3 regions of the Colwellia sp. BRX9-1 genome follow, and region 1 is predicted to be linked to each of the others. Evidence: predicted binding sites of a transcription regulator. Region 1 holds the regulator's gene; each other region holds the start of a gene.

Evidence for each region. Region 1 encodes sigma-54, which starts transcription at its own class of promoters, with help from an activator protein. Its sites were predicted from a motif close to GTTGGCACGNNNNTNGNNT; they were not measured.
Region 2: H4J76_RS05670 (flagella assembly protein FlgT) is a predicted target of sigma-54. The motif match lies at 4,370-4,388, and genes of this name have one in related genera.
Region 3: H4J76_RS09635 (PEP-CTERM sorting domain-containing protein) is a predicted target of sigma-54. The motif match lies at 5,886-5,904, and genes of this name have one in related genera.

The regions. Positions count from the first base shown of each region.
Region 1 covers NZ_JACGVM010000001.1:168,681-179,818, forward strand. The annotation lists gene epmB (EF-P beta-lysylation protein EpmB) at 1-939, opposite strand, end outside; gene efp (elongation factor P) at 996-1,565, shown strand; gene yjgA (ribosome biogenesis factor YjgA) at 1,720-2,244, opposite strand; gene pmbA (metalloprotease PmbA) at 2,352-3,719, shown strand; gene mgtE (magnesium transporter) at 3,823-5,181, opposite strand; gene H4J76_RS00830 (HPr family phosphocarrier protein) at 5,301-5,576, opposite strand; gene rapZ (RNase adapter RapZ) at 5,590-6,444, opposite strand; gene ptsN (PTS IIA-like nitrogen regulatory protein PtsN) at 6,476-6,931, opposite strand; gene hpf (ribosome hibernation promoting factor) at 6,977-7,264, opposite strand; gene H4J76_RS00850 (RNA polymerase factor sigma-54) at 7,288-8,796, opposite strand; gene lptB (LPS export ABC transporter ATP-binding protein) at 8,876-9,607, opposite strand; gene lptA (lipopolysaccharide transport periplasmic protein LptA) at 9,604-10,146, opposite strand; gene lptC (LPS export ABC transporter periplasmic protein LptC) at 10,127-10,693, opposite strand; gene kdsC (3-deoxy-manno-octulosonate-8-phosphatase KdsC) at 10,690-11,138, opposite strand, start outside.
Region 2 covers NZ_JACGVM010000004.1:9,643-20,780, forward strand. The annotation lists gene H4J76_RS05650 (FecR family protein) at 1-59, shown strand, start outside; gene H4J76_RS05655 (TonB-dependent receptor) at 167-3,055, shown strand; gene H4J76_RS05660 (LPP20 family lipoprotein) at 3,073-3,543, opposite strand; gene H4J76_RS05665 (FlgO family outer membrane protein) at 3,580-4,236, opposite strand; gene H4J76_RS05670 (flagella assembly protein FlgT) at 4,432-5,595, shown strand; gene arsJ (organoarsenical effux MFS transporter ArsJ) at 5,666-6,907, opposite strand; gene H4J76_RS05680 (ArsJ-associated glyceraldehyde-3-phosphate dehydrogenase) at 7,038-8,063, opposite strand; gene H4J76_RS05685 (metalloregulator ArsR/SmtB family transcription factor) at 8,086-8,442, opposite strand; gene parE (DNA topoisomerase IV subunit B) at 8,658-10,544, opposite strand; gene H4J76_RS05695 (YqiA/YcfP family alpha/beta fold hydrolase) at 10,602-11,138, opposite strand, start outside.
Region 3 covers NZ_JACGVM010000008.1:56,524-67,661, reverse strand. The annotation lists gene H4J76_RS09655 (CopD family protein) at 1-350, opposite strand, end outside; gene H4J76_RS09650 (chloride channel protein) at 347-2,050, opposite strand; gene H4J76_RS09645 (DUF6776 family protein) at 2,129-2,860, shown strand; gene prsT (XrtA/PEP-CTERM system TPR-repeat protein PrsT) at 2,887-5,700, opposite strand; gene H4J76_RS09635 (PEP-CTERM sorting domain-containing protein) at 5,999-6,808, shown strand; gene erpA (iron-sulfur cluster insertion protein ErpA) at 7,010-7,351, shown strand; gene H4J76_RS09625 (hypothetical protein) at 7,395-7,712, opposite strand; gene H4J76_RS09620 (hypothetical protein) at 7,847-8,059, opposite strand; gene H4J76_RS09615 (M20/M25/M40 family metallo-hydrolase) at 8,267-9,676, shown strand; gene H4J76_RS09610 (methyl-accepting chemotaxis protein) at 10,356-11,138, shown strand, end outside.

The DNA.
Region 1 (11,138 bases):
TATCGCCATCATTTTTTGGACGATTATTTTTGCCTCTTCTTCACAAATATCAAAGTGAGCAACCCCTTGTACGGGATCAAACATATGTAAGTAATAAGGTTGAATACCACTATCAAATAAAGTTTCGCTGAGTTGACATAAGAGTTTGGCGTCATCGTTCACTCCTTTTAATAATACGCTTTGATTGAACAAAGGAATTCTTGCCACACGAAGCTTTTCGAGTGTTTGCTTTACTTCATCATCGATTTCATTAGGGTGATTAATATGTAAAACCATGGTTGCCTTTAATCGAGTTTCAGACAAAATGTTCACTAATGATGTTGTTATGCGCTGCGGGATAACAATGGGTAAACGCGTATGAATACGCAAGCGTGTCAAATGCTTAATTGGCTCAAGTTGTTCAATAAGCCACTGTAGGTGATCATCACTTGCCATTAAAGGATCGCCACCACTGAAAATCACTTCATTAATTTCAGGATGATCGGCAATATATTTTAGCGCCGGCTGCCAGCGAACTTTATTGGGACTGTTTTCATCATAAGGAAAGTGGCGACGAAAACAATAACGGCAATTAACTGCACAACCTGACTTTATAATCATCAAGACTCTGTGCTTATATTTATGCAATAAGCCTTCGGCAACAGTGTCGTGCTCTTCTAGTGGATCCATTGAATAGCCATCAGAGACAACAAACTCATCAGAGAGTGGCATAACCTGTTTAAGCAGCGGATCGTTAAAGTCGCCTTTTTTCATTCTTGTAATAAAAGGTCGGGGTACACGGACCGGAAATAACTTACGTGCTGAAAAGTGTTGCAGATAATCTTGGCTGTCAATTTCTAGCAAATCTAAAAGCTTTTTCGGATCTGTAACGACATTACTTAACTCTTTTTGCCAAGAAATGTGCAATTGTTCGCTTATTTGGGGTATTATCTGCGGCATTTGTAATTTCAATTTAAATCTCTGCGTTATTTGTTTGAGTATAAGAGAACATTCATATGGCTAATTTTAGTACAAACCAATTTAAGGCTGGCCTTAAATTAATGATTGACGGCGAACCATGTAACATTTTAGAAAACGAATTAGTAAAACCAGGTAAAGGCCAAGCCTTTAGCCGCGTAAAAATTCGTAAACTTATTTCTAATAAAGTCTTAGAAAAAACCTTTAAATCAGGCGAGTCTTGCGAAGGCGCTGATGTAATGGAAACCGAGCTAGCTTACTTGTATGCTGACGGTGAATTCTGGCATTTTATGAATAATGATACCTTTGAGCAAATTGCCGCTGATGAAAAAGCAGTTGTAGATTGTATTAAATGGTTAAAAGAAGGCGATCTTTGTACCATTACTTTATGGAATGGTTCACCTATCACAGTAACAACCCCTAATTTTGTTGATCTAGATGTTACAGAAACAGATCCAGGATTAAAAGGTGATACTGCCGGTACGGGTGGAAAACCAGCAACTTTACATACCGGTGCGGTTATTCGTGTACCGCTATTTATTCAAATTGGTGAGACAGTTAAAGTGGATACGCGTACGGGTGAATACGTATCGCGTGCAAGTAAATAAGCACTTTTAACGATTATCTACTGTGCTATTTTCAATAAGCGTCTTAATAAGTAGCCAGTGCATTTGGGCTACTTAGCTTTATTGTCACTTAGCAATGAATAAAATTTAGTATTAAAAAAACCTGCTGATGCAGGTTTTTTTTATAGATAAACGACTAGTTTATCTGTCTAGTATGAAGTTTTAGATAATCAAATAGCTCTTTGTAATACTTGCCAAGCTTTTCTGATTTTTTCTCTTTTGCCGCTTGTCGTACTAATTGACGTAGCTTTTGTCTTTCCATCGACTCATGCTCGTTCAGTAAAGCTTCAACAAAGTCATTACCCTCATCAATAGCGTCATCACGCATCTTTTCAAGCTTAACAAACTTAGCTGTTTCTTGTTGATGCTTATTTGCCATAACATCAAGAGCATGTTTAATTGGCTCTAAATCAGATTCTGATAATATTCTTGCCAAGTGGCGAACATGGCGACGTAATGCTTCATGTTTGTTTTTAATTTTATCAGCTAAAATTAAGGCGTCCTTAATCTCCTCAGTAAAAGGAATTTTACTGCGCTGATGCTTAGATAAATCAATAAGCGACTGTCCAAAGATTTGTAACTGGATCATTTCGCGCTTTACTTCTGATTTACTTTTTAATTCTTCATCTAATTCATCGATATCGTTAGCAGAGTCGGGCATAATATTCGTTATTAAAGTGATAATTATCGCTATTATACTCGTAAGTGCTTATGGTATACAGCGCATATTCTCCAATTTCCTGCATTTATAGAAGAAAACAATAAATTATGACTGAAACGATGAACGCTAAACAATCGATGAACGAACAATTAAGAGACGTTGAGCAACGTGTAGCACAAGTACTCGACTTAGCAAAATCGCTAGGAGCAGATGCAGCTGAAGCTTCTATAAGCCGCCAACAAGGGTTAAGTGTTGGTACGCGGTTTGGTGAAGTTGAAACGGTTGAGTTTACTAATGACGGTGCATTGGGTATTACTGTTTACCAGCAAGGTCGTAAAGGGAGTGCTTCAACCGCAGATTTATCAGAAGCGGCGTTAAAACAAACAGTACAAGCGGCGGTTAATATTGCAAAGTATACCTCTGTTGACGACTGTTCAGGATTAGCAGACAAGGACATGCTTGAAATGTCGCCTGCTGATTTAGACTTATATCACCCAAAAGTTTTAACAACAGACCAAGCTATTCAACTCGCCAAAGAATGTGAAGATAGTGCGCTAGCGTATGATCCTCGTATTACTAACTCAGATGGTGCATCACTTGATAGCTTTGAAGGCTATAAAGTGTATGGCAATAGCAATGGGCAGATTGTTGGCTATCCAAGCTCTCGCCATAGTTTAAGCTGCGTAATGATCGCCTCTGAAGGTGATGATATGCAAAGAGATTATGCTTACACCGTTAATCGTGATTTTGATTTAATGGATAATGGCATCGCTATTGGTGTGCAAGCATCTAAAGAAGCGCTTTCGAGATTAAATGCTCAAAAATTACCGACAGGAAAAGTGCCGGTGATGTTTCGTGCCGACATTGCTAATTCCATTTTTGGACATTTTATAGCGGCGATCAGCGGTGGTAATTTATACCGTAAATCATCTTTTTTAATGGACGCTATTGGCAAACAAGTTTTTCCTGACTTTTTAAATATCAGTGAACGCCCTCATATTTTAAAAGGGTTAGCGAGTAGTGCTTTCGACAGTGAAGGCATCAAAACGGTTGACCGTGAAATTATTGTCGATGGTTGTTTAGAGACCTATCTATTAACCAGTTATTCAGCACGTAAGCTAGGACTTAAATCTACTGGCCATGCCGGTGGTATTCATAATTGGCAAATTAATGCCAAAGGTTCTGCCAATGGCGGTGACTTTAATGCCATGTTGAAAAAACTCGGTACTGGCTTTCTTGTCACTGAATTAATGGGACAAGGCGTTAATGTAGTCAATGGTGATTATTCACGTGGCGCTGCCGGTTTCTGGGTTGAAAACGGTGAAATTGCTTACCCAGTATCAGAAGTTACCATTGCGGGTAATTTATCTGATATCTTTAAAGGCTTAGTTGCTGTCGGTAGTGATGTTGACTTACGAGGCAGTATTTTAACGGGTTCATTGTTAATTGAAGAGATGCAGGTTGGCGGCAATTAATCAAATCGTGTTATTTTAATAAGGAACATTTGATTATTAAAACCAACAGACTAGTATTGAGATCTTGAAAAGCTATCAAGATCTCAATAAGCCAATATCTAGTTTAGGTTAGGAATAAAGTTGCAGTACCTAAGAAAGCGAATATTCCAACCACATCGGTAATCGTTGTTAATATCACACTACCAGCGAGAGCAGGGTCAATATTCATCCGTTTCAAAAACAGCGGGATAGCGACACCAGCGATACCAGCAGCGGTTAAATTCATTAACATTGCAAAGGCTATTACGCCACCAAGCATTAAATTTTGTTGCCAAATAGCCACAACACCGGCAATTAATACCGCCCAGATAACGCCATTAAGAAAACCAACAGCAAGTTCTTTCTGAATGAGTATTCTCGCATTTGAGTCGCCAACATGGCCTAGCGCAATGGCGCGAACAACCAGTGTTAAGGTTTGGTTACCGGCAACACCACCCATACTAGGCACTAAAGAATTTAAAATAGCTAAAATAGCCAGTTGGCTTAAAACACCTTCGAACATACTCGATACAGCAACAGCCAGTAGTGCGGTAATGAGATTAACGCCAAGCCAAATAGAGCGTTGTTGCGTGCTTTTTAAAACCGGAGCAAAGGTATCTGCCTCTCCATCTAAACCCGCCATACTCATCATTGAATGTTCGGCATCCTCACGAATAATATCAATAACATCGTCTATCGTGATACGACCAAGTAAACGGCCTTCATCATCAATAACTGGTGCAGAGAACCAATCAAATTTTTCAAAGAGTTGCGCTACGTCACTATCAGACAAATGCACTTGAATTGCTTCAATATCTTTATCAATGAGTGTTGAGACGATAATTTCAGGTTTAGCGGTAATGATCGCCGCTAGAGAAACGGCGCCAATAAAGTGATTTTTACCATCGACCACATAAAAAGAATCGGTCGCTTCAGGTAAATCACCCCGTAAGCGCAAATAGCGCAATACCACATCAACCGTTACATCGGGACGAATTGTTATGGTATCGGTATTCATGATACCGCCAGCGGTATCTTCTTCAAATGATAACGCGGCTTCGACTCGACCTCGGTCTTGCGAGTCCATAGCACTTAATACTTCTTGATAAACACTATCGGGTAGAGTACGTAAAACTTCAGCTAAATCATCAACATCCATGCCTTCAGCAACGGCGGCTAATTTTTCAGGGCGGATAGTTTTTAAAATACCTTTTCGAACTTCCTCATTGAGTTCTTCAAGTACTTCACCGTGATTATCTGCGTCGATAAGTTGCCATAAAACGGCACGACTTTTCGGGTGAGATGACTCTAATATTAAAGCAATATCATAAGCTGGCATGTTCTGTAGTAATTTTCGAACGTGCACAAACATTCCGCTACCAAGTGCTTTATTGACTTGTTGCAGGCGTTGATGATTTTGTTGTTGCTCTGATATTTCCGGCATAAAGTTTTCCTGTGCCGCAGTAATACGAAAATTATATTGTTTATATCTTAGTCAAGATGCGCTGGCTAAGGTGTTGTAATGAATGATAACGTAACTTTATTTTTTATTCAGTCTTTTTATCATTCGTCTTCATCAAATTTATCAGAAAATAACTGGCATACATCGTCAAGTGCTTGTTGAGCATCTTCTCCTTGGGTAATAACCTCTACGGTTTTTCCAAAGCCACCGGCCAGTAACATTAACCCCATAATACTACTGGCATCAGCTTCTTTGCCCTCTAAGCAAATAGTAACGTTAGCATTAAGCTTTTGGCTTAACTGGGCAAGTTTAGTTGCAGCACGTGCATGTAATCCCAGTTTATTGCTAATGGTTAATGATTTATTATATTTTGGCATACAGTGACCGTTATTAAGTGCTTTGTATTTTAATATCGCGATGATGAGACTGAACATCTTCGCGTTCTTTTCTAAGATTGTTTGCTAATATTTCTGCAATATAAACCGATCGGTGTTTTCCACCCGTACAACCAATGGCGATAGTAATATAGCTGCGATTGTTTCTTTCTAAGTGGGGTAACCACGTCATCATAAAACTGTTAATTTGCCAGATAAATTTAGTGACAATCGGTTGGCTAGCAAGAAAGTCTCGCACGGGTTGATCTAAACCGGTAAAACCTTTTAAGTCTGTTTCCCAAAAAGGGTTAGGCAGAAAACGTGCATCAAAAACATAATCTGCGTCTTGTGGTACACCGTGTTTAAAGCCAAAAGATTCAAACACCACCACCATAGATGCCGAGGTTTTGCCTAAAATTCGCTCACGCACTAAATCAGATAATTGATGAGGTGATAACTGACTGGTATTAATATACAAACCCGCACGCGTGGAAATAGGTTCAAGCAGCTTTTTCTCTAAAGAGATGGCTTGGTCAAGTGGGATATTTTGTTTAATCAAAGGATGTAAACGACGCGTTTCACTAAAACGTCGAATAAGATCAGAGTCATCAGCATCTAAATACAGAATATCGAGTTTTACCGTTTTTGGTAGATAATCTAATATTTCTGAAACGTCATTAGGGTCATTGGGTAAGTTACGTACATCTAAACTAACCGCTACTTTGTCGTAATCATTAATAACGGTATGTGCTAATGCAGGCAATAAATTCACCGGAATATTATCGACACAGTAGTAGCCTAAATCTTCGAGTACACGTAAGGCGACACTTTTACCTGACCCTGAGCGACCACTGACTATCAAGAGTTTCATTTGAGTTTTCCTGGATTATTATTAGATTTTATTAACGTTTAGCATGCTTTATTAAAGTAAAAAGCTCTTGCGAATTTTGGCATTTTCTTACTTGCTTTGCGAATTGTTTAGTACTAAATATTTGCGCGATACTTTGTAAGGTATCTAAATGTTGTTGGCAGTTTTCTTCGGGGACAAATAACGCAATAATAATATCGACAGCACGGTTGTCTATCGCATCAAATTCAACGGCTTGTTCACTGGTCAGCAATACAGCAATAACTTGTGACGTATTAGTTAATCGACCATGAGGAATCGCAATGCCATTCCCTATGCCGGTAGAGCCAACTTTTTCACGCGCCATTAAGCTTTCGAATAATTGATGAGTATCAATATTATCGAATTTTTTTGCCGCAGTTTCGCTAATTATTTCAAGGAGTTTTTTTTTGCTTGTACCCTTAATCGCACACAGGGTGCAATCAAGGGTAAGGATATCTTGCAACTTCATTATACTACTTAGATTCTTTGGTGAGTGAACAGGCGATAAACAGCATTAATGCTGATTCGTTTTACCTTTGTACTTCAATATTTGCCGGTCAAGCTTAACAACAAGACTATCAATAGAGGCATACATGTCAGCATTTTCAGCTTTTGCATGTAAATCAGAGCCACTAACGTGAACAGTCGCTTCAGCAATTTGATTTGATTTTTCAACGGTGAGAACAACATGAACATTATTGATATGATCAAAATGTCGGCTTAATTTTGCCATCTTAGTCGTGACGTTTTCTCGTAAAGCTTCGGTAATGTCAACATGGTGGCCAGAAAGATTAATTTGCATAAGCTTAATTCCTCATCTTTTCGTTAAAGTAAACTTTTTCGTTGGTTAGAAGGTGGAATAGAAAGTGACTCTCGATATTTTGCTATGGTACGTCGAGCTACATTTATCCCTTGATCGGCTAATAAATCAGCCATTTTACTATCACTAAGTGGTTTTGCTGGGATTTCGGCAGCAACAAATTTTTTGATTAATGCACGAATAGCTGTTGATGAACATTCGCCACCGCTTTCGGTGCCAACATGGCTTGAGAAGAAAAACTTCAGTTCGAAAATTCCACGTGGCGTATGCATATACTTTTGTGTCGTCACTCGTGAAATGGTTGATTCATGCATATCGACAGCTTCGGCAATATCATTTAAAACCATTGGACGCATGGCTTCATTACCATGTTCAAAAAAGCCAATTTGACGTTGTACAATACAGTTTGACACTTTTAATAAGGTATCATTACGGCTTTCTAAGCTTTTAATAAACCATTTAGCTTCTTGTAAATTTGAGCGAATAAATTGTGTGTCCGCTGTCGACTTCATCGAACGTGACATCGAAGCATATTGCTGATTCACCGAAAGTTTTGGCGCAGTATCAGGGTTTAATTCGACCACCCAACGGCCATTTTTCTTTTCAACAGACACATCAGGAATAACATACTGATCGTCACTCTTCATCACACTATCGCCGGGTCTAGGATCAAGTGATTGAATAAGACGCACCACTTCGCGCAGTTGCTCTTCTTTCAGTCGAGTTTTACGCATTAATGTACGATAGTCTCGGCTACCCAGCAGATTAATATGGTCACGCAAAACTAACTTACTTTCTGCTAACCAAGGTGTAGCGGGGTCAAATTGATTAAGTTGAATGATTAAACATTCTGAAATAGAACGAGCAGCGACACCGACAGGATCAAAGAGGTTAATACGTTTTAGTACCACCTCAATTTCATCAAGCTCTACTCCTTCAATGGCAACACTTTCTAAAATGTCTTCACTAGATACCGTTAAGTAACCGGCGTCATCAACAGCATCAATAATTGCTGTCGCTATAGCGCGGTCTGTTTCGGTAAAAGGGCTTAATTCCATTTGCCAGCGCAAATGATCTTGAATGGAGTCTTGAGTCTCGCCTTGGTAAGTATAATCTTCTGAAGCTGGGCCTGAGCTTGAACTTGCTGCACCGGCCGTGTAGTTATCATCCCAAGTGGTATCCATGTTTAATTCTTCAGGGATATCGTTCTTGTCCATGGCTTCAGTGGTGGTGATTTCATCAATGGTAGGCGTAGCGTCTTCGCTACCATCAGAAGCAGGGGCTTCTTTAACATCACCAGTACCGGCAGTGTGAGCTTCTTCAAGGTTGTCAGTACTTTTATCTTCGGGATTATTTGAAGACTCATCCATTTCTAATAATGGATTACTTTCTAAGGCTTCCTGAATTTCTTGTTGAAGCTCTAACGTAGACAGTTGCAGCAATTTGATTGCTTGCTGCAATTGTGGCGTCATGGTTAATTGTTGTCCTATGCGGAGTTGTAGAGTAGGGCGCATTTAGGTCATTAACTTCCTATTATTTTTAATGGGATATTTTCGTTTTTTTCATACGAAGATACTATTCATTTACTGACTACTATAGCGTGAATTGTTCACCAAGGTATACATCTCTTACGTGTTGATTTGCAAGAATTTGATCTGCAGTACCTTCTGCAATAAGTTCACCATGACTAACAATATACGCATGTTCACATACATCGAGAGTTTCACGTACATTGTGATCAGTGATCAACACACCAATGCCACGTTCTTTTAAGTGTAGAATAATTTTTTTAATATCACCTACTGAAATTGGGTCAACACCAGCAAAAGGTTCATCTAATAAAATAAATTTTGGTTCAGCAGCTAATGCGCGAGCAATTTCTACTCGGCGGCGTTCACCACCAGATAAGCTCATGCCTAAATTATCTTTGATATGACCTATGTTGAATTCTTCAACAAGATGTTCTAATTTCTCTTCACGTTCAGCATCTGATAATTCTTTTCGTGTTTGTAAAATAGCCATAATATTGTCGTAAACACTGAGTTTTCGAAAAATAGAGGCTTCTTGTGGTAAATATCCGATGCCTTTTCTCGCACGCTCATGCATAGGCGCTAACGTCAGGTTTTCGTCATTTAAGATAATATCGCCACTATCACTTTCAACTAAACCCACAATCATATAAAAAGAAGTTGTTTTTCCGGCACCATTTGGGCCTAGTAAACCGACTATTTGTCCTGCTGAAACTTGCATACTGACATTTTTAACCACTTTTCTGCCTTTATAGGCTTTGGCAAGGCCTTTTGCCATTAGGGTGCTAGTGCTCATAAATTAATTTTTTCCTGAGTTTTCGCGTCTGTGGTTGTCGCTTTAATTTTTTCTTTCGGCTGAAAAATCGTTTTAGTGCGTTCGTTAGATTTACTTTCAGCATTAACATACTGAGTGGCAATATTGTAAGTAATTCTACTGCCACTAACCTCACTACCTTCTTGCTGTAATAACGCATTTCCTGAAATTATCACTAAATTATTTGCGGGCTCATATCTTATTTCGTCTGCTTGTAAGCTAAGAGGAGTACCATCGGCTAAGGTTTGTTTAAAGGTTGCTGGCTTCCCTTTAGCGATATAGGTTTTTTCTTCACTGCCAGATTGAGTCAGCACTTGTACTAAATCAGCACGTATAACTAATGAACCTTGAGTGATCACCACGTTATCAATATAGCTGAATATTTTATTTTTAAGATCAACGGCTTGTCTTGAAGCGTTAATTTCAATCTTTTGTTTTATATCAAATTTTTCAGCGAAAGCTGACGAAAATAGCGGAGTTGATAACAATAAGCACAGTAGGCTATTTTTTAACAATTTCATAAATTGATTTCACATGTTTAGTTAGTGTCATTTGGTTGGTGTTTAAGTCGACAATTAAACCTTTACCATCGATGGTAAATCCTTTACCGATAATTTTAATTTCTTGTTCTGAACTTATGATGTTAGTTTTTAGATCAAGTTCAAAGTATTTTCCTTGAACTTCTTGTAATAAGCTATCGGGATCTGTTGCTAACAGGCGGACATGCTTTGCTAATTTTACCCGGTTGTTATTGTATAATATGCCTTCATTGGCAGATATTTTCCATGCGGGCGCATCATTTTTTGGATGAAGTGTGTATTGAGGAAACTCAAAGTTGGTAATACTTAACTCAGGGTAATGTTCCATACGATGGGCATCAACAACATAAGCTAAACTTCCTTGATGTTTATAAACATTACTGTGTAAATTTTCGGCAATAAAATCAGGGGTCAGCGTCTTATCAATCGCTTGTAATTGTGGTGCTGAGGAATTTCTCCATTCAATTATACCGTAAACGCCTCCCGCAATTAGAAAAAACAACAAGGTTAAACTATAAAGTCGATTCATATACTCGCACCCGAAGCATTTGCTAAGGTGTTTTGGCTAAGCATGATTAAATCGCATATTTCTCGAACAGCACCAAAACCGCCATGGTTAAAAGTGGTGTAATTTGCGATAGATAAAATACTTGGGTGGGCATCTTGAACAGCAATACCCAAGCCTACAGCGTTGATACACTCATAATCAGGCATGTCATCACCAATATAAGCAATTTCCTCGAGGGATAGCTTTAATTGCTTAGCCATCGTTTTCAAGGCGGGTAATTTATTTTCTTCACCTTGCACTATATATTTAACATTTAAGGCTGACATACGTGTTGCGACAATATTTGATGTTCTCCCGGTGATCACCGCTACATCGACACCGCTGGCGCCTAATGCTTTTATGCCGTAGCCATCTTTAGTGTGAAAAGCTTTTAATTCTTCACCATCGTTACCCAAATAAATACGGC
Region 2 (11,138 bases), on a different contig from region 1:
ATACCAAGACAAGTCACAACACTGTAGTTATCACCAAAGCAACTGACGCCATAATTTAATGGTCAACGCCTCAAATAGGCTATAGATAAGTACAATGAATAAAAATTATAAATAGAAGGTGAGCTTTCTGTATTCAACGATCACAATCAAAGCACTAGTTGACACCTTGCTAAACTATTTATTTAAAGAAAGAAAAAAACAGCAACACCGTGCCGTTTTAACAAAACTATTGACACATTTTTTTTGTTCATTCTTTATTATTTTTCCATTATCTTTTAGTTTAACCACTCAAGCTAAAGTACAAGCTATTGCACCCAATATAACGCACTTTACTGTCGCCGCTCAATCCGTTGATCAAGCATTAATTAAACTTGCCCAGCAGGCCGATCAGACCATTATATTTTCTTATGATTTAACCCGAAGTTTTAACAGTAATGCCATAGAGGGTTATTACTCAGTTTCTTTGGCTTTGAGGAAGCTCCTTAAAAACACGGGGCTTCATGCAGAAATAAATAATAAAGGCCAATGGTCGATAAAGCAGAAAAATAACGTTACAGCGCAGAGCAAATCTAAACAAGAAATTAAGACCACAGAAAAAGTCAAAGCCATTGAAAAAATAGTTATTGTTGGTAGTCATATTAATGGCAGAACCGTAAAAGAGTTACCTGTTCCTGTTGATATTATATCTGCGGACACTCTGCGTAATAGTGGCCAGACTAACCTTGGTCAAATATTGCAAGCACTAGTACCTTCTTTTAATTTTTCTCGTTCAGCAATAAGTGATGGCAGTGACGTATTACAGCCAGCAACATTGCGTGGTTTAGGACCGGATCAGACACTGATTTTATTAAATGGTAAGCGTCGTCATCAAGCGAGTTTAATTCATATTAATAGCTCTGTTGGCCGAGGTACAGCTGGTACAGATATGAACGCCATTCCAGTAAGAGCCATTAAACGTATTGAAATTTTACGTGATGGTGCAGCCGCACAATATGGCTCGGATGCCATAGCGGGTGTTATTAATATTGTGCTAAACGATAGTAATGAGCAAGCGACCTTAATAACATCAGCTGGTGCTTATCAGCAAGGTGATGGTCAAGATTTTCAGCTATCTTATACGCAAGGTTTACCGCTGGGTGATGATGGCTTTATCAATGCCACATTAAGTTTAGTCGACCATCAAAGTACCAACCGCTCAGGTTTACATGGTGCCTGCCAATTTGGCCAGTGCACTCAATTGGACAATGGTCATTGGCAAACCGATGATCCTCGAGAGTTATCCGCTAACCGAGCAACATTTCGTATTGGCGACCCTTCGTATCAACAACTTTCTTTTGCCGCAAACAGTACATTTGAACTGAATAACGGGCAACTTTATGGCTTTTTAACCTATTCACATCGAGAAAACCAATCTGCCGCATTTTTTCGTCACAGCGCGAATAACAATGAAAACCCATTATTAAGTGATGGTCAAGCAACTATTCCTCAGGGTTATTTACCCAAAATAGATTCAGATATAAAAGATATGTCATACAATTTTGGCTATAAAGTGGCTTTCGATAATGACAGCGCCATTGATATTTCATATACCTATGGCAAGAACCAAATAGACTATACGACTAAAGATTCACTTAATGCTTCTTACGCTAACTATCTATTACAAACCAGTGACTTAACAGTAGATGAATTACGTGCTCAATTACCAAAGTCTGCTTTTGCTTACGGGCTATCCTTGTCACTTGAGACAGTAAATTTACTTTTTAGCCAAGACTATGAAAATTACTCACTCGCGTTAGGCGCAGAGTTTCGCCAAGAAATATACCAAATAATACCAGGTAACCCCTACAGCTTTCAGGATTATGATACCGACAATAATCAAGCATTGTTTGACCAAGATGCCGCTGGTGGTATTCAAGGTTTTCCGGGGGTTGCACCTGAACTTGCGGTTAACGAGAACCGTGATGTTGTTTCACTTTTTGCGGAGTCTGTGACCCAAATCAATGACTTTATCGAGCTCAGTGCGGCCATTCGTTATGATGATTATGATATATTTGGTAACAGCACCAATACAAAACTTGCGGTGCATTGGCAAGCACACCAGCAACTTATTTTGCGCGGAGCCTATAGCACAGGTTTTCGTGCACCTTCTATGCAGCAAATGTATTTCAATAATATCAGTACACAGTTTATTGTTGACGAAAGTGGCTCATTGTTGAGTGAGGAAGTGGAAACATTCAGAAATGATAGTACTTTGACCACTCGACTCGGGGTGCCTTCTTTAAAAGAAGAAGAATCTGACAACCTCAGTGTTGGCTTTATCTACAGCCCTACTGAAAATGTAGATATTAGCTTTGATTTTTATCAGATTGATATTGATAATCGTATTGTCATTAGTAGTAAATTGGGTATGGGAATATCACCTCTACTCGACCAAGCTTTTACTGAGGAGTCTGTTACCAAAGGACAGTTTTTCTTAAATGGCGCTGATACCGCAACTCAAGGCACAGATATTGTTGCTACTTGGCAGACTCAAGCTTTTGCTGGAGATATTAACTTCACCTTGGCGGCAAACTTTACCAATACTGAGGTAACCAAGTTATTTACACCTGATCACAGCACACTGCATACCATTAGCGTTGAAGAAATTTTTTCACAGCAAGATATTTCTATCATTGAAGAGTGGCAACCACGCAATAAAATAAGTGTAAACACCCTTTATAAAAACCAGCACTGGACCATCAATATATTGTTCAATCACTATGGTAAATATACGATAACCGATGGTGGTAAACAAACTTATGGCGCAGAGCTATTAACTGATATTAGCGTTAGCCATCAAATGTCAAAAAATCTTGCGGTCACTGTGGGTAGTCATAATTTATTTGATGTTATGCCTGACAAAAATCGTATAGGAAACTCTCGAGGAGGCACGATTGAAGATCAACAAGGTAATATCATTGTTGATAGCACAGGTGTATTCAAATATTCACGCCGATCAGCTCCTTTCGGTTTTAACGGCGCATATTTTTATGCAAGTCTGCAGTATGATTTTTAAGGGTGTGCTGTTAACACTTAATAATAGGTAACCGCTTTAATTTCACGTTTGGGTGAAGAAGCTAAATAAATATTATAAACATCTTCAAAGTCTAAACTTAACTCTGTGGTGTAACTGTCGCCAACAGGATAGCTTTTAATCACTTTAGCTGCGCGGATGACACCTTGAACTGACGCTGACACTTCATTTTTACCCATTATCAGTTGTGACATGGTCATTTCACCATTTATCTTTTGCCCATAAACTTGTTCTGCAAGTTCTGCATAAGCGGCAAGCTTTGAGGCATTAATCGCCATCAACATACGCTGCGTTTCATGTTGTGAGTTTTGCAAACTTATCGGCGCTTGGCCAATAGCATGTAACACAGGGAAGGTTTCAGGCTTAACACTTTGCCATTGTACGTGTTTGTCATAAACACTAGAACAGCTGGCAAGTAACAAAGCTAAACTACCAGCGGTTAATATATTAAGAATAATTTTTTTCATCATAAATACCAAAAGTTAGTCCTACATCAATATAAAAAACTAATTAACAATTTTAATTGAACGTTCGTCTTCTGCTAACATAACGCTGTTTCGAATGATTAATCCATCTTTTATCCGAACACTTTCATCTTGATTAATCTGTTCACCAATTACCCAGCTTGGAATAAAAGATTGTGCCGTGGCAACAACAACACGTGATTGCATACCAATCATCCGAGCATTAATCATCACACCATTTTCTTGTTCCATCATGGTACCGGTTACAACATAGTCAATAATCTGCCGCTCTGGCAGCTCTTTCCAGTCGCGACTAAAAACATAATCACCTTGAGCAGTGACACGAATATGTCCCGTCGTTTTAAAATCAATAACAACTAAACCATGGCGCTGTAATTCATGAACAAAGTTCTCTGATATTTGATTACCCAGCCAATTAGTTGACTCAAGGTTTTCTAATTCGACAAAAGAAGCTACCGCGATAGGTGTTTTAGGGTTTACAAAAGAGCTGCTTTCAAGCATCTGATAAGTAAGCCCTTTAACAACATCTGCTATCGCATGTCGAGGTAGATTGAAACTGTCAATTTCACCTCGTACTTCTTGCTTTGATTTATAAAAATTATCTTCATCACTCATCATATTCATTGATGAACACGACATCAACGTTGGAATAAATAATGGAATAAGCCACTTTTTCATTGAGCTCCCCTTGATCGCTCTGAAAGCGAATAATCAGTTTTGCAGTAATATCGATAAACGACATCAAATAGTTTCTAATATAAATAAAGCACAAATCGCGCCAATCTATAAAGTTACTTGCGTATTAAAATAAGTGGGCATAGAAACTGCATATTCGACAGTAGATATTAAACCTTTTTTACTGACGGACTTCATATGCGCTTATTTATATCAGCTCTACTTTTATTTTTTATCACTCATTCTGCTGATGCCCAGTGGTATGAAGCTCAGGGAAAGTCAGTAATAATGCAGGGCAATGCCGAACGAGCAAAAACATTAGCCATAGAGAATGCATTAAAAAAAGCCTTACTCGTTGCCGGAGCTTCCGTATCGAGTGTGCAAAAAACGGTTAACGGATTATTGACACAAAATGAAATAAATATTCGCGCCAGCGGTACCGTAAACTCTTTTGAGCTGGTTGATGAAAATTATGAGGGCAATTTGGTCACCGTAACCATTCGTGCTGACATCTTCCCACAAAGTAAACAGTGCTTCTCTTCTGATTATCGAAAGTCTTTATTAATTACCCGTAGTAACTTAATGCATAGAGAGCAAGCGAGTATCGGTAAAATTTATGCTCTTGATAATAAATTGATGGCTAAACTTGCTTATAAAATTAACAACCAAGGTATTTATCTAGACACCCGATTGTTATTAAAAGAGAAGTCTCAGTTCTCAAGATTAAATAACAGCTTACAAGTTGAAGCAATAAAAAATCTCACCATGTCGTTAGCTAATATCAGCGATACTCAGTATGTCATGTATTCTGAAATTAATGACATTAGCTTTGCACAAGCCTCAACCAACGGTTGGCAGTTCTGGCAAGAAGATGTTTTTAACCGTCAGTTTAGTGTCAGCCTATATATTTACAACGGTACTAATGGTGAATCTGTCTTCACTAAGCAGTACCGTAGTTCTGCCCCATGGGAATTTGGCAAACGTCAGCAAGTTGATGTTCATAGCGAAGTATTCTGGCAAAGCCAATACGGAATGGCCATTGAAAAAGTGTTAGGGGATATGATCATTGATATCGACGAAAATATGATGTGTCAACCTACTCGTGGCAAGGTAGTGCAAATAGCTGGTAATTCGTTAACGATTAATTTAGGTAAAAGGCATGGCGTAAAAGTTGGTGATGAGTTTTCTCTGTTACACTTAAATAATATCATTACTGACTCAGGAAAAACCTATGCAGGTTTTAACGTTAGCCCTTACACAGTAAAAATAACCCAAGTGTCTCAGCAAAGCGCACAGGCAATGACTACTGACGGGCAATTATTGGGTAACATCCAATTAAATGATTTAGCGGTGCGTTACTAACTTCATCGCTATATAGAATGTTAACGTTACCAGCATGCTGTTAACGTTAACATTGTCACTGTTTTGCGCCTTATTCGTTTGACAGACTAATACGTTTAATCAATAAGGCTGAAAGTCCAGCAAACAAAGCGGAAATGATTAAACAGGTAATTAAGTTAGTAAATTGATAAATAACACCTGACATAACAGTCCCTAATAACCTTCCCAGGGCATTAGCCATATAATAAAAGCCAACATCCATAGAAACGCCATCTTCTTTCGCCATGGCTACAATCACATAGCTATGTAGCGCAGAATTAATAGCAAAAACAGCCCCAAAAATAAATAAGCCTGCAATAATAATGATTTCAGTACTGATGTTGAGCTTGGTCGCATAAAACATCAACAGTGCTAACAACAAGGTAACACCGGATAAAATCATCCCCCAAGTAAATAACAAATGACCCTTGATATTATGTTGGTTATTTTTAATAAAAAATTTAGGTGTTGAGCCTTGAACAATACCATAAGCGATAATCCATAACGCCATAAATATCCCAACATTAGTATGTTGCCAACCTAAATTACTGACCAAATATATCGGTAATCCGACAACAAACCAAATATCCCTAGCAGCAAATAAAAATAAGCGCGCGCCCGCCAAATAATTTAATGATGAGTGATTTGAGAATATCTCTTTAAATTTAACTTTGTGCTTTGCCTTACCTAAATCACCTTGCAATAATAACAGACTAAGCACAAAAACAATCGCTAGCACACTCGCCATTATTAGCATGGCTACTGAAAATCCCACGGTACTTAGTAACCAGGCACCTAGGAAAAAACCGATACCCTTTAAGGCGTTTTTTGATCCTGTAAGATAAGCAACCCAACGGAAAAGAACAGCGTGATCTTGGTTGTTATTGCTCGTTGGTACCAACGTTTTAATACTGCTTTTAGCGCTCATCTTATTAAGATCTTTGGCTATACCCGACAGCGCTTGTGCCAACATAACCCAGATAACGGTTAAGTATTGTTCAGGAACTGTTAGCATTAATAAAGCAAAAACTTGACTGAACAGACCAATATTCATGGTTTTATTCAAACCAATTTTTGCTCCTAACCACCCGCCAACTAGGTTGGTTATCACGCCAAAAACTTCATAAAATAGAAATAACATCGCAATGGCAAGCGGGGAATAACCTAGATGATGAAAATGTAATAATACCAGCATACGCAAAGCACCATCGGTTAAGGTGAAAAACCAATAGTTAGCGGTAATTAATAGGTACTGTTTTACCGCACTAGGCAGTGCAGTTATTCTGTTTAACATAAAGGTACCAATGATGGTATTTTCGATTGATGTTGGCGTATGCTAATAAATAATCAAGAGTATTAAACATTAGCGTAACGCCAAGATATTATTCGTTTAAAAACGCAGTCTATGTCGATATTCTCAAAGACTAGTCCTTAATATCAGATCGTCCAACTAACAACATTAACTCTGCAGCTCGATTGGCATAACCCCATTCGTTGTCATACCACAAATACATTTTCAATTGGGTGTCATTAACAACCATGGTTGATAGCGCATCAACAATACATGAACGTGGATCCGTTTTATAATCAACAGAGACCAAAGGACGCTCTTCATAGCCAAGTATATCTTTTAGGTCTCCTTGTGCCGCCGTAGACATCAATTGATTAATTTCTTCAACTGTTACGGCTCTATTTAGCTCAAATACACAGTCAGTAATTGAGGCATTCGCTAACGGAACTCGCACGGCATGACCATTTAATTTTCCCTTTAGCTCAGGAAAAATATGGGTAATAGCGGTTGCAGACCCGGTAGTCGTTGGAATTAAACTTTGGCCACAAGCTCGCGCTCGACGTAAATCTTTATGAGGCGCATCAAGGATAGTTTGCGTATTGGTAATATCATGGATAGTCGTCATACTGCCGTGTTTTATGCCAACACTGTCTTGGAGAACTTTAACCACTGGCGCTAAACAATTAGTGGTACAAGAAGCAGCAGTGACAATTTTATGCTGTGCTTTGTTATAAAGGTGATGATTAACGCCCATGACAATATTTAAGGCGCCCTCTTCTTTTACGGGTGCTGTAACCATAACCCGTTTAACACCTTGTGCTAAATAAGCGCTTAATAGTTTGGTCGTTTTCATCACTCCAGAAGCTTCTACAACAACATCACATTGTGACCAGTCAGTTTCAGCTATGGTTAAATTATGACTAATATTAATGTGATGTTCACCATCTTCATCACAGACGATCATTTGGTTATTGTCGACTTGTGCATCAAATTTCCAACGACCATGAATAGAGTCAAAATTCAGTAAGTGTGCTAATGTTTTAGCATCACCTGCGGGATCATTAATTTGAATAAACTCTATTTCTGGCCATTGCCATGCCGCACGTAAAACTAAACGTCCGATGCGGCCAAAGCCATTAATTCCTACTTTAATTGTCATGATTTATTCCTATTTATTAAGGTTATTCGCAACATGTTTGCTGTCTGCTCGGACGATTGCCCATATCAATAAGGTTTGTTACACATGCGGTTAAATATGCTTGATTGTTAAGACTTGATAACTCGATGACTTCTTTTTGCCAAAATGGCATTGCATCAACGAGACTATAAAAAACCCAGCGTCCTACTTTTCGTTCACTGAGAATATGATGTAATTTAAGTTGGGCAATATGACGTGATATTTTAGGTTGAGATAAAGACAAAGCGGCCGTTAATTCACAGACACACAGTTCCTTTTCCATTTGTATAAGTAAAATTATTTTTAGCCGAGTATCATCAGCTAAATTTTTAAAAAATTGAACCACCCTATCATTATTCATAACTGGCACCGCATTAATTCGAAAGCTTATTTGGAACATACATAAAATAACAATACACATTTAACATATGTTTTTTCATATATATGGAAAAACATATGTTATTTCATATTGAGAGAGTATGCAAATAACCTTTTTAAATAAAAACAGTTGTTAGATAAAAGCGCAAAAAAAAGCATGAGTTAACTCATGCTTTGGTGTTAAGAAACTAAATATGGTTAAATTTCGACCATGTCACCTTTACTTTGCAGCCATGTTTTTCTATCTGGGCTACGTTTTTTTGACAGTAGCATATCCATTAACTCCATCGTTTCAGAGTGCTCATCTACCGTTAATTGCACTAAACGACGTGTATTTGGATCCATAGTCGTTTCGCGTAGTTGCAGAGGGTTCATTTCACCCAGACCTTTAAAACGTTGTACATTAACTTTACCACGTTTTTTCTCAGCTTCTATTCGATCTAAAACACCGTCTTTTTCGGCTTCATCTAAGGCATAGAAAACTTCTTTACCGACATCGATACGATAAAGTGGTGGCATAGCCACATAAACATGGCCACGTTGCACTAAAGGTAAAAAGTGTTGCATGAATAAAGCACATAATAACGTTGCGATATGAAGACCATCGGAATCGGCATCGGCAAGAATACAAATTTTACCGTAGCGTAATTCTGATAAATCATCACTATCTGGATCTATGCCTAATGCCACTGAAATATCATGGACCTCTTGTGAAGCCAGTATTTGTCCGGAATCGACTTCCCAGGTATTTAAAATTTTACCTCTAAGCGGCATAATTGCTTGAAACTCACGGTCTCTCGCTTGTTTAGCACTACCTCCCGCCGAGTCTCCTTCCACTAAAAACAATTCTGTTCGGGCAATATCTTGACTGCCACAATCAGTTAATTTCCCGGGTAAAGCAGGTCCTTGAGTAATTTTTTTACGAATAATTTTTTTACTGGCACGCAAGCGTCGCTGAGCATTTGAAATACAAAATTCAGCAAGGTTTTCTGCGATTTCAGTGTGTTCATTTAACCATAAACTAAAAGAATCTTTTACCACACCGGTAACGAAAGCGGCGCATTGTCGAGAAGATAAACGTTCTTTAGTTTGTCCTGCAAATTGTGGTTCTTGCATTTTCACCGATAAAATATATGAACATTTGTCCCATATATCATCTGGCGTTAATTTTACACCGCGAGGAATGAGGTTTCTAAATTCACAAAATTCGCGCATTGACTCCAATAAGCCTTGGCGTAAACCATTGACGTGTGTACCACCTTGGATGGTTGGAATTAAATTGACATAACTCTCTCCAATGCCCTCTCCACCTTCAGAGAGCCAAGTTACGGCCCAATCAGCGGCTTCATGCGAAGAAGAAAAAGTCCCAACAAAAGGGTCTTCAGGTAAACAAATACAGCTTTTAAGAGAATCTTTCAGGTAGTCGACTAAACCATCTTCGTAATACCATTGATATTTTTTATCTTCATTCTTGTCATGAAACTTGATGGTCAAGCCTGGACATAAAACAGCTTTCGCTTTTAATAAATGTACTAAGCGACGCACTGAAAAATTTGCTGAGTCAAAATATTTAGGATCAGGCCAAAACTTTACGCGTGAACCGGTATTTCTTCGGCCAACCGTACCGGTTTCATGTAACTCTTCAACTTTTTCACCATGCTCAAAAGCCATTTCATACACTTTACTGTCACGGCGAACTGAAACATCAACTCGGGTAGAAAGTGCGTTAACCACAGAAATGCCAACACCATGCAAACCACCAGAAAATTGATAATTTTTATTAGAAAATTTACCACCGGCATGAAGTTTACAGAAAATAAGCTCAACACCTGAGACACCTTCTTCGGGATGAATATCGGTTGGCATGCCTCGACCATCATCAATAATTTCCAGTGATTGGTCTTTATCGAGCACAACGGTGATATTTTGCGCATGCCCAGCCAAAGCCTCATCAACCGAGTTATCAATAACTTCTTGGCCTAAATGATTAGGGCGAGAAGTATCTGTGTACATACCTGGACGATGTCGTACTGGGTCTAAACCACTGAGGACTTCAATGGAGTCTGAATTATATTGTTCGCTCATTTAACTATTCTAATAATGATTATGATTAAAAAATGTTTTAATACCTATCGGTCTACTTTATTGACTCGTTGGGTATAAATTAAAAAACATCGCAATTTTAGGTAACACTTTCGAGTAATCAATAAAGCTGTGATCCCCGCCTTGCTGGACAATTATTTGGCAGTCACAATATTTATCGACAGCTTTTTGATAATCTAACACTTCATCGCCTGTTTGTACCATGACCAAGTAATTATTTTTCGAAATAAATTGTTGTTCAAGGCTTTTTAATGACTCAATAAAATGCTTTTCAATGTAATAAACTTCCTGTGTGTAAGGATTAGTTTGTTCACCTAAATAATCAACTAATAATTCAAAGGGCTTTACTGCCGGATTAATTAATACGGCTTTGCCTTGATATTTCTCTGATAAATACGTTGAAAAATAGCCACCTAGTGATGAACCAATAAAATACCAAATGTTTTCTTTATCGCTTTTTGAGTCTATTAGTGTCGTTAATTGTTCGATAACAGCCGTTGGTGACGAAGCTAACTGAGGGCTAAAAAATGAGACTTCGGGAAAATGTTCATTAAAGTAATGCTTTGTCAGTTGTGC
Region 3 (11,138 bases), on a different contig from region 1:
CCTGAACGTACATTTTTATCTTCTTTAAAATCTTTAACTAACTTAAAACAATAACCATGGTAAGCGAGCAGTAAAATCACTAAAGTTATTTTTAAGTGCAACCATTTTGAAGCAATAAACCAAGCGTACCCGTAATAATAAATCAAGGCTATGCCTAAAGACACGGTTAACACAGCGAAAGGTGTTACAAAATATAACAAACGTTTTTCCATCCCCTTTAAATGCTCGGCGACTTCAATACTAGAGGTTTCAGCATGATTAACAAACAGGCGTGGTAAATAAAAAACACCAGCAAACCAAGCGACCATAAAAAAAACATGGCAAGCTTTTAACCATAAAAGAGTTGTCATACTGTTGTTTTTCCTTCTAATAAATAACTTCTGATCTGTTCAAAAGTAATAATACCTAAGATCTCATTAGGATCATTATCATAAATATAAACACCACCATCTCGCTGTTCAATCAGGGCTAAATAGGCTTCAGCTAAAGTTGATTGGCTTTGCAAAGGTAGTAGCTGTAATTGTACTATTTCAACGCGCTTAGTGCCTGGCTCGTGTTTTATTTTTAACCATGAAAATGTTGAGTAAGGACTAAGACTTTCTGTTTCAGGTGCTACTTCAATAATAACATGATTTAACAATTCAACATTCTTCAATGCCCTGAAAACTTCCAAAGAACATTCTTGTTGATAAACGCTAATATTTTCCTGTAAAACGCCTAATACACCGATACGTTGCAATGATTTCTCGATGGGAGATTTTCGATATTTGAGACCCTGCTGCTCAAGTTGCATAACAAATACCGATCGGTTGTTGAAAAACTGCCCTGAAAAGACACAGGCAGTGGTGATAACTATCATTGCTGGCACAACAACCTCTAACTGATTTGACAACTCGACTACCGTTAATAATGCGGCAAGGGGAGCGTTTAGTGTTGCTGCTAAGAACCCCGCCATACCCATTAAGGCATAATCACCAGCAAAATTTTCTCCGGGTAGATAACCCGTAGCTAATACTGAAACACAGGTGCCTACAATAGCACCAATACCAATAATAGGACCGATAATACCACCAGGAATACCTAGGCCTAAAGCGGTAATGGTCATCAAGATTTTAGCGAATAAAACCCCAAGTAATAATTGTAAAGGAATATTATTTTCTAAGGCAAACGTTATTACACTTAAGTCTGTGCCCATAGCAAAGGGTACAAAGAAGCCAAGTATGCCAGTAATTAATGCTGCTAACATAATGCGTGGCACAATATGAATCGAGCTCGAATATTTTATAATAAGGACTAAGTATCGGTTAAAGCCATAGGCTAATAACCCAAGTATTAACCCTAATATAATCAAAACAGGGTAATGATGAAAACTTAGGGATATTTTACTAAAATATCCAAATTCATGGGCAGGCCCCAAAAGGCTTCGGGTGATCATTGACCCCGTAATAGAAGCGATCATTACAGGAATAAAAATATGCACTTTGTATTCGCGTAAAATAACTTCCATAACAAATATAACAGCGGCAATGGGGGTATTAAAACAAGCGGAAATACCTGCGGCAATGCCACATGCACAAAGTGTGCGTATGGTATTAAAAGGTAGATTTAACTTGTTACCTAAATAACTGCTACAAGCGGCTCCTAAATGTATAGCAGGTCCTTCTTTTCCAACTGAGAAGCCTGAGGCTAATGCAATCACACTGCCGAAAAATTGATTTAACGTATTGCGAAATGGAATAATGCCATTAGCTACTTTTAGGCGATGTAATACAAAAGGAATGCCGGTGCGTAAATACTGGTAGCCGGTTAGCCAAGCAAAAAATAAAATGACTAATCCGCCTACGATAGGCAAATGGAAACGACTTAAAGCATCTAAGCTGGTATAATTATCTTTTTGGACTAAATAAAAGCTTTGAACTGTCTCAATGCTGTAGGAGAATAGCACAACTAAAAGTGCTGATGCAGTGCCACCTAAAGCGGCTAACAAACAAAGTTGCCAGGAAGTTCTCGGTAAGGCTAAACGTTTTCTAAGTAAAGAGAGCGATATCATAATAATGAAAGGGTGCACCTTTTATTGTTTGAGCCTAAAAATATTTATTAACTCGTTGGATATCATAATACTTTTCAAATGAATTGGTTAGCAAAAATAAATCTAAATACGGTTGTTGTGCGTTTAGGCGCATTTCGTTCCGCCCTTTTACTTCTTCTCGTGATTGTTATCTGTCTTTACAGTGGCTATCGTGTTGGGAATTTTTATCATGGTTATCAAGTTAAAACGTTAGCACAACAGCAAACGCGATTGAGTAAACTTTATGAAAAGAATGTTCAGCAAAATAGTCAGATTAATACCCTTGAAGTAGAGTTAGAAGTTGAACGTATGGCTAATCAGCACTCCCAAGAGCTTTTAAAAAGCATGGAGTCTGAGCATTATGAAGTAAAAAAAGAATTAGCTTTTTATGAAAAAGTGATGGCACCAGAAAAAACCGCTGATGGATTGGCGATTGATCGAATGATGATCCACCCAACAGCCAGTCCACATCATTTTCGTTTTCAAATTGTTTTAATGCAACAGCAAGTACGTAAGCGTTTTGCTAAAGGCTATGTCGATTTTACTTTATTGGGGAGCTTAGATAATAAGCCAAGCGAATTAAAGTTAAGTAATATATCGGTATCTACAAAGAAAGATTTATCTTTTAGTTTTCAATACTTTCAAATTGTTGAAGGTGAGTTCACTCTTCCTGCAAACTTTTTACCCGAAAAATTAGCGTTAGCTGCTATTTTACCAAAAAATAGATGGCAAAAATATCAGCGAATAGACCAGAGCTATATCTGGAATGATTTATTAAAAAACACTCAATAATGACAAGTGTTTTTTAATTATTCACGCTATTCCTCAGTAAGCTTTTCCATAAGTGCTATAGCAGCAGCTCTGTTAGGAAGTGTACTTTCATTTTCTAACGCAGCCTTTAGATATTTCTTTGCTTCACCCTTGCGATCTAATTGATATAAAGTAACAGCTAAGTGATACTTTATTTCAGCATTGTTGAAATCTTTAACAATAACTTGTCTAAATATAGGTAGTGCCAAATCTGCTTGTTTATTTAGGGTATAAGACCAAGCAAGTGTATCCATTATTGCGACATTATCAGGTAATATCTTGTCTGCTTTTTTTGCATACGTTAATGCCTGAGGGAACTGCTCCAGTTTAATGAATACTTGTGCGGCATTATTCAACAAAATTGGCAGTTCAGAAAACACCTCAATTAAATCTTGGTATTTTTTAGCAGCACTCTGCAGTTGATTTGTTGCGACTAGTGTATCCGCGATTGCTATTTGAGAGGTAATGTCTCTTGGATTTTCTTTAACCCAAAGGGTCAATAAATCAAGCGCCTTTGAAAATTGTTCTTGTTGTTTGTATACACGATATAAACCATAAACGGCGGGTCGGTTTTGACTTTTTTTCAAGGAAGCTAGAAATATTTTTTCTGCTTCGGCTAGTTTTCCTAATTGTAAGTATAAGTTACCCTCAAGGTTGTTTAAAAATATAATATTAGTACTTTTTTTGGCTATACGCTTTAAAATATCGAGCGCTAACGTTTCGTTTTTTTGTTGCAGATAAATATCAAACAACTTTAAATGGGAGTCAAGATTTTCAGCATTCCATGAAATAGATCGTTTTAAGCTGAGTGTAGCGCCTTCAAAATCTGATCGTGACAATTGTGCATCAGCAAAAATATTATAAACATTTGATTTATCATTACTATTTTTAACCGCCAATTCGAAAGTACTAAACGCTTTTTGGTATTCTTTATCTGCCATGTATAAATTAGCCAGTGCTAGATAAATACTTCCTGCTTTGTTGTTTTTGTTTAAAAACTCACTGGTTAAGGTTATCGCTTCTTTCAATTGGCCAAGCATGACTTGTATTTCAATAATATTTATTAATGCATTGGGGTTAGTATTATCAACACTGTAGGCTTTTTTGTAGGCTGATAACGCTTCATTATTATTGTTGGTTAGGCGATGTATATTACCTAGCTCAATCAGTAAAAATGAATTGGGTTCTGTTAGTTCAACGATTTTCTTATTTATTTTTGCTATCGCTTTTTCTGGCTGTTGTTCTATAACATCGATTCTTGATAAATGGACAAGTGTCCTAAGGTTGTTAGGGTTTAACTTTAGTGATTGTTCTAGTGATTCTTTTGCTAGTAGGTGCTGTTCTAATTGACCTAATAAAATACCTTTTTTTAAGTGCAAAACGCTATCATCACTTTGTAAAATTAACGCAAGGTCTAATTGCTCTAGTGCCTGTTCAAACTGATTGTTTTGTTGGAAGGCCTCTGCGAGCAGCACAATAAAACTTATATTAGCATCTATTGATTTTGCTAATTGAAGGTGAGTAATAGCTTGTGGGAACTTTCCTGTTAAAATTTCTAACTTTGCTAACTCAAATAAAGGTTGGGGATTTTCTTTATCACTGTCAATAACATCTTTGAGGTAATCTTCAGCAAGTTGTAGTTCTCCTAATACGGTATAGGTCTGACCAAGAAGCGACCATGTTTCAACGTCGTCAGGGGCTACTAGCTTAGATTTTACTAATAATGTTTTTGCACGAAAGGGATTATTTAATGCGAGTTCAATTTGAGCGGCTAACTTTAACGCTCTTATATCGTCACTAATAATAGCGATATATTTTTGCAAAAAATCTTGAGCCTTTAAGTTTTCTTGTTGCTGAAAACTAATCACACCCGCTAAATAAAGATACACGGGATTCTGTTTCATTATATCTTCGGGTAATCCCATTAATACGGTATTGATATGAGCGGTTGTTTTATTAACTTCTTCAGTATTACCTAAGGCACTGTTTGCAATTATCTTTAAATAATTTGCTTTCGGCTCATTGGGGATTTCTGTGATGATTATACCAAGGTCGTTTAAAGCAAGTTGAAAATCACCCAGTTCAATATATAAACTGGCTCGTGTAAGTAACGCAGGAAAATCTTTATTGTTTAGCTCAATAACTTGTGAAATTATTTTTAACGATTCAATCCGATTGCCAGCTTGCTGTTCTATATTAGCAAGCATTGTCAAAGCGACACTGTTTGTTGGCGATAAAGAGAGTGCTTTATCAATATAGGCTCTTGCTTGGAGCATATTTCCATTAAGCAGTTCTACTTGTGCTATGCCTAATTGGGCTTTGATACTACTAGGCATATACTCTAAAGCTTCTTGGAATAAAACTTTTGCTTGCGCTAAGTTATTCATCGCTATAAAAGCACGTCCTTGCAATACGGCAACTTTACTCAGTTGTTGTTTTTGAGTTATAGAAGCCATTGGCGCATTAATTACTTTTTTATATTTTTGCTGTAAAAGATAAGCTTCAAGCATTAACGGCAGTATTTTACTTTCATCAGCATTCTTTTCTTGAGCGTTTTCTAGTTGATTTTCTGCCGAAGCGCCATCACCCATAGCAATATATACTTCGGCGAGTAACACCATAGAAGGTAAATGTTCAGGATCATTTTTTAAGGCATTCTTTAAATGAATAATTGCCGCATTGAGTTCAGAAAGGTAAAAGCTTGCTAGGGCATCTTCATAAGGTTTATCTGCGTTTTGATCGGGCAAAGCCAGAGCATGCGAACTCAGCAATAAAATTGTGCCGGAGAGTAAGGCTAAAGTCGTTTTTACCAAAGAGGCCATTTAATTATTTCTCTTATGAAAATCAATTGCTAAGGATACTAGGAGTCATTATGAATATCTAGCAGATCTTTAATTGTTTAAGTTGTACCGTTAATAGTTGTCGATATTTTTTACACTTTTAGGTAAAATAACCGATATATCAAATAATATAATCCTATGCACTTAAAAATAAAGGGCTTTTTAATCTTGGCTTGAATATTGAGTTGTGTGGGGTCAATAAGTAAATAAAATTTATACATAGTCTTGTGTTTTTATTACACATGTTATTTATGCCAGTATTTAGAAGTAGGTTTAAAATATGAAATGTTTAAAATGGATTGCAATCGCTGCACTTTCAGTATCAAGTATTAACGGGTTTGCTGTGGATATCCCGGCGGAAACGATCATGGATAAATATATTGGTGCAGGTTACGATGGCGATATTAATGGTAGTAAGTATAGATATGACATTGATAAGATGGTGGTTTCTCGAGTTGGAACAATACTAAATGTTAATATTTTTACATCATTTTACAATAACATTGGCGATAATGATATTGAGTTAGGTGATTTGTTTATGGCCGCGGACAAAGACCTTAATAACAGCGGAACATCTCCTTGGAATCCAGACGGTGCTCTGCCAAACACGGGTGATAGATATTCTAAAACGGATACTAATACGGGTACAAACTGGAACTATGTTTATGACCTTGGCAGTTCACGTAATAATAAATCAGGTACAGGTGACTTGAGAACAGGGTTTTCTAACAACAACTTAATCGTTTCATCAGATGAACATCGAAATGCCCGTTACAATCAAGCTGTTCGGTCTGGTAATGATGGTACAACTATTACATCTTCAGATTGGTCTGTTGGCGGTCGTTCTTATAAAATAGGAAATGTTGGTTATGGTAAAGTTAGTTTTTCGTTTGATGTTGCCAATACTGCATTAGCGACAGCTAATCAAATTGCCTTTCGCTGGGCAATGACCTGTGCTAACGACATTATTGAAGGTGTAGCTTCTTTTGCTCCTCCTAAAGATACTATTGCAGTGCCAGAGCCACAAACATTTGTATTAATGTTACTTGCTATGTTTGGTCTTATTTACCGTAGAAAAATAACTCACTAATTGACCGTTAGCTACTGACCCGTTAGTGGTTTAATTAATGCGCTATATTTAATTATATAGCGCATTTTTTGTATATATTTAAGATGAAATTTTTCTTCTTGCTGATAAATTTTACTATCTCAGACAATACTTGACTAAATTAGTCAAGTTTAAGATAATACACGCGAGACACTCCCGTAACATCTTTGTAAGTAGAGCAATATGTCAACTCCCGAATTACCAATAAAATTTTCCGATGCCGCCGCAAATAAAGTATTATCTTTGATCACAGAAGAAGAAAATCCGGAATTGAAATTACGTGTTTATGTAACAGGTGGTGGTTGCTCAGGGTTTTCATATGGATTTACTTTTGATGAAAAAGTAAATGACGGTGACATGACTATTGTGAAAAAAGGCGTCACTATGGTTATTGATCCTATGAGTTTACAATATTTAGTTGACGGCGAAGTTGACTATATTGAAGGTTTAGAAGGTAGTAGATTTTTAGTACATAACCCAAACGCTTCATCAACCTGTGGTTGTGGATCTTCTTTCTCAATCTAATTCTCTTTAGTTACATTGCGATTAACAAAAAGCCAGCGAAATATCACTGGCTTTTTTGTGCTTTTTTTTCAGCTACGGCCATTCTTTTATTTAAAAAGTTTTTTAAATTAGGCATGCTATTACACCTGATACTGCCGCCAAGCAAGGTTGACATCGCTTTTAGCGCACTATTAAATTTACTGCTATTACAATCTACCTCTTTAATTTTTGCTTTCGCTGGGGCTAACTGATCATACGTTGTGATGGATTGGCCAACGGTACTCTTCTCGGTTAGGTATTTAGTTAAGCTGTTGTTTGCAGCGTTTTCACGGGCTTGGTTATCTAAACGTTGCTTAAGCTTCTCCAGTGACGTTTGACTCATTTTTTTACTTGATGTTTTACTCTCCAACACGTTTTTATCAATTGGCTGTTTAGATAACTTTGCAGGCTGTATCTTCCTATTATTGGTTTTTTCTAACCATTCATTACTTCTTTTTTTTCATCTGTTGGCATGGTTTATTTAATGGCTAGCGGTTCCTTGCTGGAAGTAAGAATCGCTTTTTTCCTTAACCGTAAAGGAAAATATAGGCGAGCTTGAATAATAGGGTTAACCGAATCGTTATTTTTTACTGCGCTAAGTGGAACTGTTGATAACCCTTGTGTAAAAATGATCAGTACAGCTATATGCAAGATAATCGAGAAGGTCAGTCCTTTGCTTAATTTATTCAAATGTAATCCTCCTTGTTTACTTTATATTTAGCGCTGTAGTATTGAGCTATAAATCTTTTAAAAGTTCAGTATTCGCTTAATTAGGGCTCAATGGTTTTAATAAAGATAGTTTGCCACTTTTTTAAGGCGAACCTATTTGCATGTCGGCGCAAGATTCTTGATACTGAATTAATTCTACAATCAATAATATCTATAAAAGGGAATATAATGCTTAAAGTGCCTTTTCAATCTGTAATAAAAACGCTTGTTTTCAGTAGTACTTTGTTAGCTTTATCAAGTTCAGCGGCAACACTGACTGAATCAGAAACTAAGCAACTGACACAATTAAAAAATACCGCTCTGCAATCTAATTTGTCCTATCAAGTCTTAGAATCTTTAACCACGGAAGTGGGGCATCGATTAATGGGTTCAGAAGGTGATAGAAAAGCTGTCATTTGGGCGCAAGCTAAAATGAACGCTTTAGGCTTTGATAAAGTGTGGACAGAAGAAGTCACGGGTACTTTTTGGCAACGTGGTGAAGCACAAGCGAAAATAATCTCGCCTTATCCTCATAAGGTCGTCGCCATTGCTCTTGGTGGCAGTATTGCTACCAGTGAAGAAGGGTTGATTGGAAATGTTGCACATTTTGAAACCTTAGCTGACTTAATCGCGGCACCAGATAACAGTTTAGATGGAAAAATTGCATTTGTTTCTTATCAAATGGAAGAGCATATCGACGGTAACGGCTATGGTCCAGCCGTAGGTACGCGTGTGGGTGGGGCAGTTGTAGCCGCTAAAAAAGGGGCATCAGCATTAATTATGCGTTCTGTAGGTACAGACAATAACCGTATAGCTCATACCGGCATTATGCGTTATGAGGCTGGCGTGAAAAAAATTCCTGCAGCTGCGCTTTCAAATCCTGACGCAGACTTACTTGTTAATCAATTAAAGCGCAATAAACCGGTTAGCTTTTTTCTAAAATTAACCAGCCATACTGATGCTAAAATAACAGCCGTTTCTGCCAATGTCATTGGTGAAATAACCGGTAGCGAATTTCCTGATGAAATTGTCTCAATTGGTGCTCATCTTGACAGCTGGGATGTGGGTACGGGTGCATTAGATGATGGTATGGGTGTTGCTATGATGCTTGCTTCTGCTCATCACATTGCTCAATTACCTATACGTCCAAAGCGCACTATCCGCGTCATTCTTTTTGCGGCTGAAGAAGTGGGTTTATTAGGTGCCAAAAAATATATGGAGGTCCATGAAAAAAATATGGATAATCATATCATTGGCGCCGAATGGGACTTTGGTGTTGGTAAGATTTATAAAATGACTTCGGGTGTTGGTAAAGAGTCATTAACGGCAATTAACGACCTTGCTAAGCATCTTGCGCCGTTAGGCGTTGAATTATCAAACGATAATAATGCACAAGCACAATCAGATATGAGTGTAATGAGCGCTGCAGGTATGCCAAGCATGAATTTTGCACCTGATGGCACCAAGTACTTTGATTATCACCATACAGAGAACGATACCTTGGACAAAGTGAACCCTGAAGACTTAAAGCAAGCAACAGCGGTTTATACTCTATTTGCTTATTTTTCAGCTCAATCAGGAATTAACTTTAGAAAATAATATGAGGAGTCGTGAAAAATCAGGTGGATTTTTCGCGACTCATTATTCATCACTTCGTAAATATAATCCCTTGTTCTTTTTATTTAACTCACCGACACCTGATCTTCTATTATTACAAGTATAAGAAACATTTATTGTTTTCTTGATTTTATTAGAACTATAAACTTAACTTTTAATAAATATACTCACTAATAGTTGACGGAAAAAATTCTCTAAAGTTCTCCACGATAGTAAATGAATAGTACCTTCACTGTGCCTATTTTCATTTTTATTAAAAAAGGTGAATTAATCTTTGGTGTTTACTCACGTTAATGCTGGTGAATTAATCTTTGGTGTTTACTCACGTTAATGCTGGTAAAGTAATAGGTGGCTACAGCCATTTATCATGAAATTACTAAAAACGTATCCAGCTAATCATCTTATGATTTATAATAAGTTGAACTTAGCCTAGCGATTGAATAACAACAGACTTTCTTGTGGAGTGTATGCTTGATAAGCACTTCTAGCAGATTTAGAGCATTGTGTAGAACGGAGTCTAGTCATTGAGTTTCATTTAAGCTCAACTTAAGAAAATGCTAATGTAAAAGTAGTTAAAAATTTTTGAAGGCCCGAAGGGCTTATTATTTGAGTATTTTAACAATGTACGGTGCATCGTACGTCATTTACGATTAGGATAAATATGAAGTTTTTTAAAGAATTACCTATATTTCATAAAATATTAGCAATACTAGCGATTGCAATTTTGAGCTTTGTTATTAATTTACTTATTAACATTACTGCCATCTCTAAAAACCAAATATTATTACAAAAAATTCAAAATACTACGATTCATTTGGTTAACTTAACCAGTGAAAATGTCAGTACTTGGCAACGTGTAGATGAGCTCTACAACCAGAGTGTCTCTTTTGGTGATGAAGAGTTAGTTGATCAAGCTAGTGAGTTAGTTACGGTATTAACTGGTAATTTAACGCGTATTGATTCACTTGAACCCTCATTTTCCGATACTTCTACTTTAGTCTCATTAAGTAACGAGTATAATGATATCGCGCGAAAGATTTCAGTAGGATTTATCAAGGAAGAAATCGATTTTCAATTGGCCTCAACAAAGACCAGTATTGATAATAAAGCAGATATTTACCAAAAGGTTACTGACAGCTTAGCCCAGGAAAAAGAAAAGGCGGCTAAAGTATTTAATACCTTGGTTGAAGAAACTGTGGCTAACTCTAGTGACTCAAGAGATTTAAGTATTTTAGTGGGTATTTTACTTTTGGTTATGATGTCACTGTTGAGTATCGTCATCGCACGTTCAATTAGTCATTCAGTATTAAATATAGATGCTTCTTTAAAAGAACTGGCAGAAGGTGATGGTGATTTGACCAACCAGATTGAAGTCATGAGTCAGGATGAATTAGGCAGTGTTGTTAAGAACTTTAATGCTTTTACTCAGTTGCTAAGAGGTATT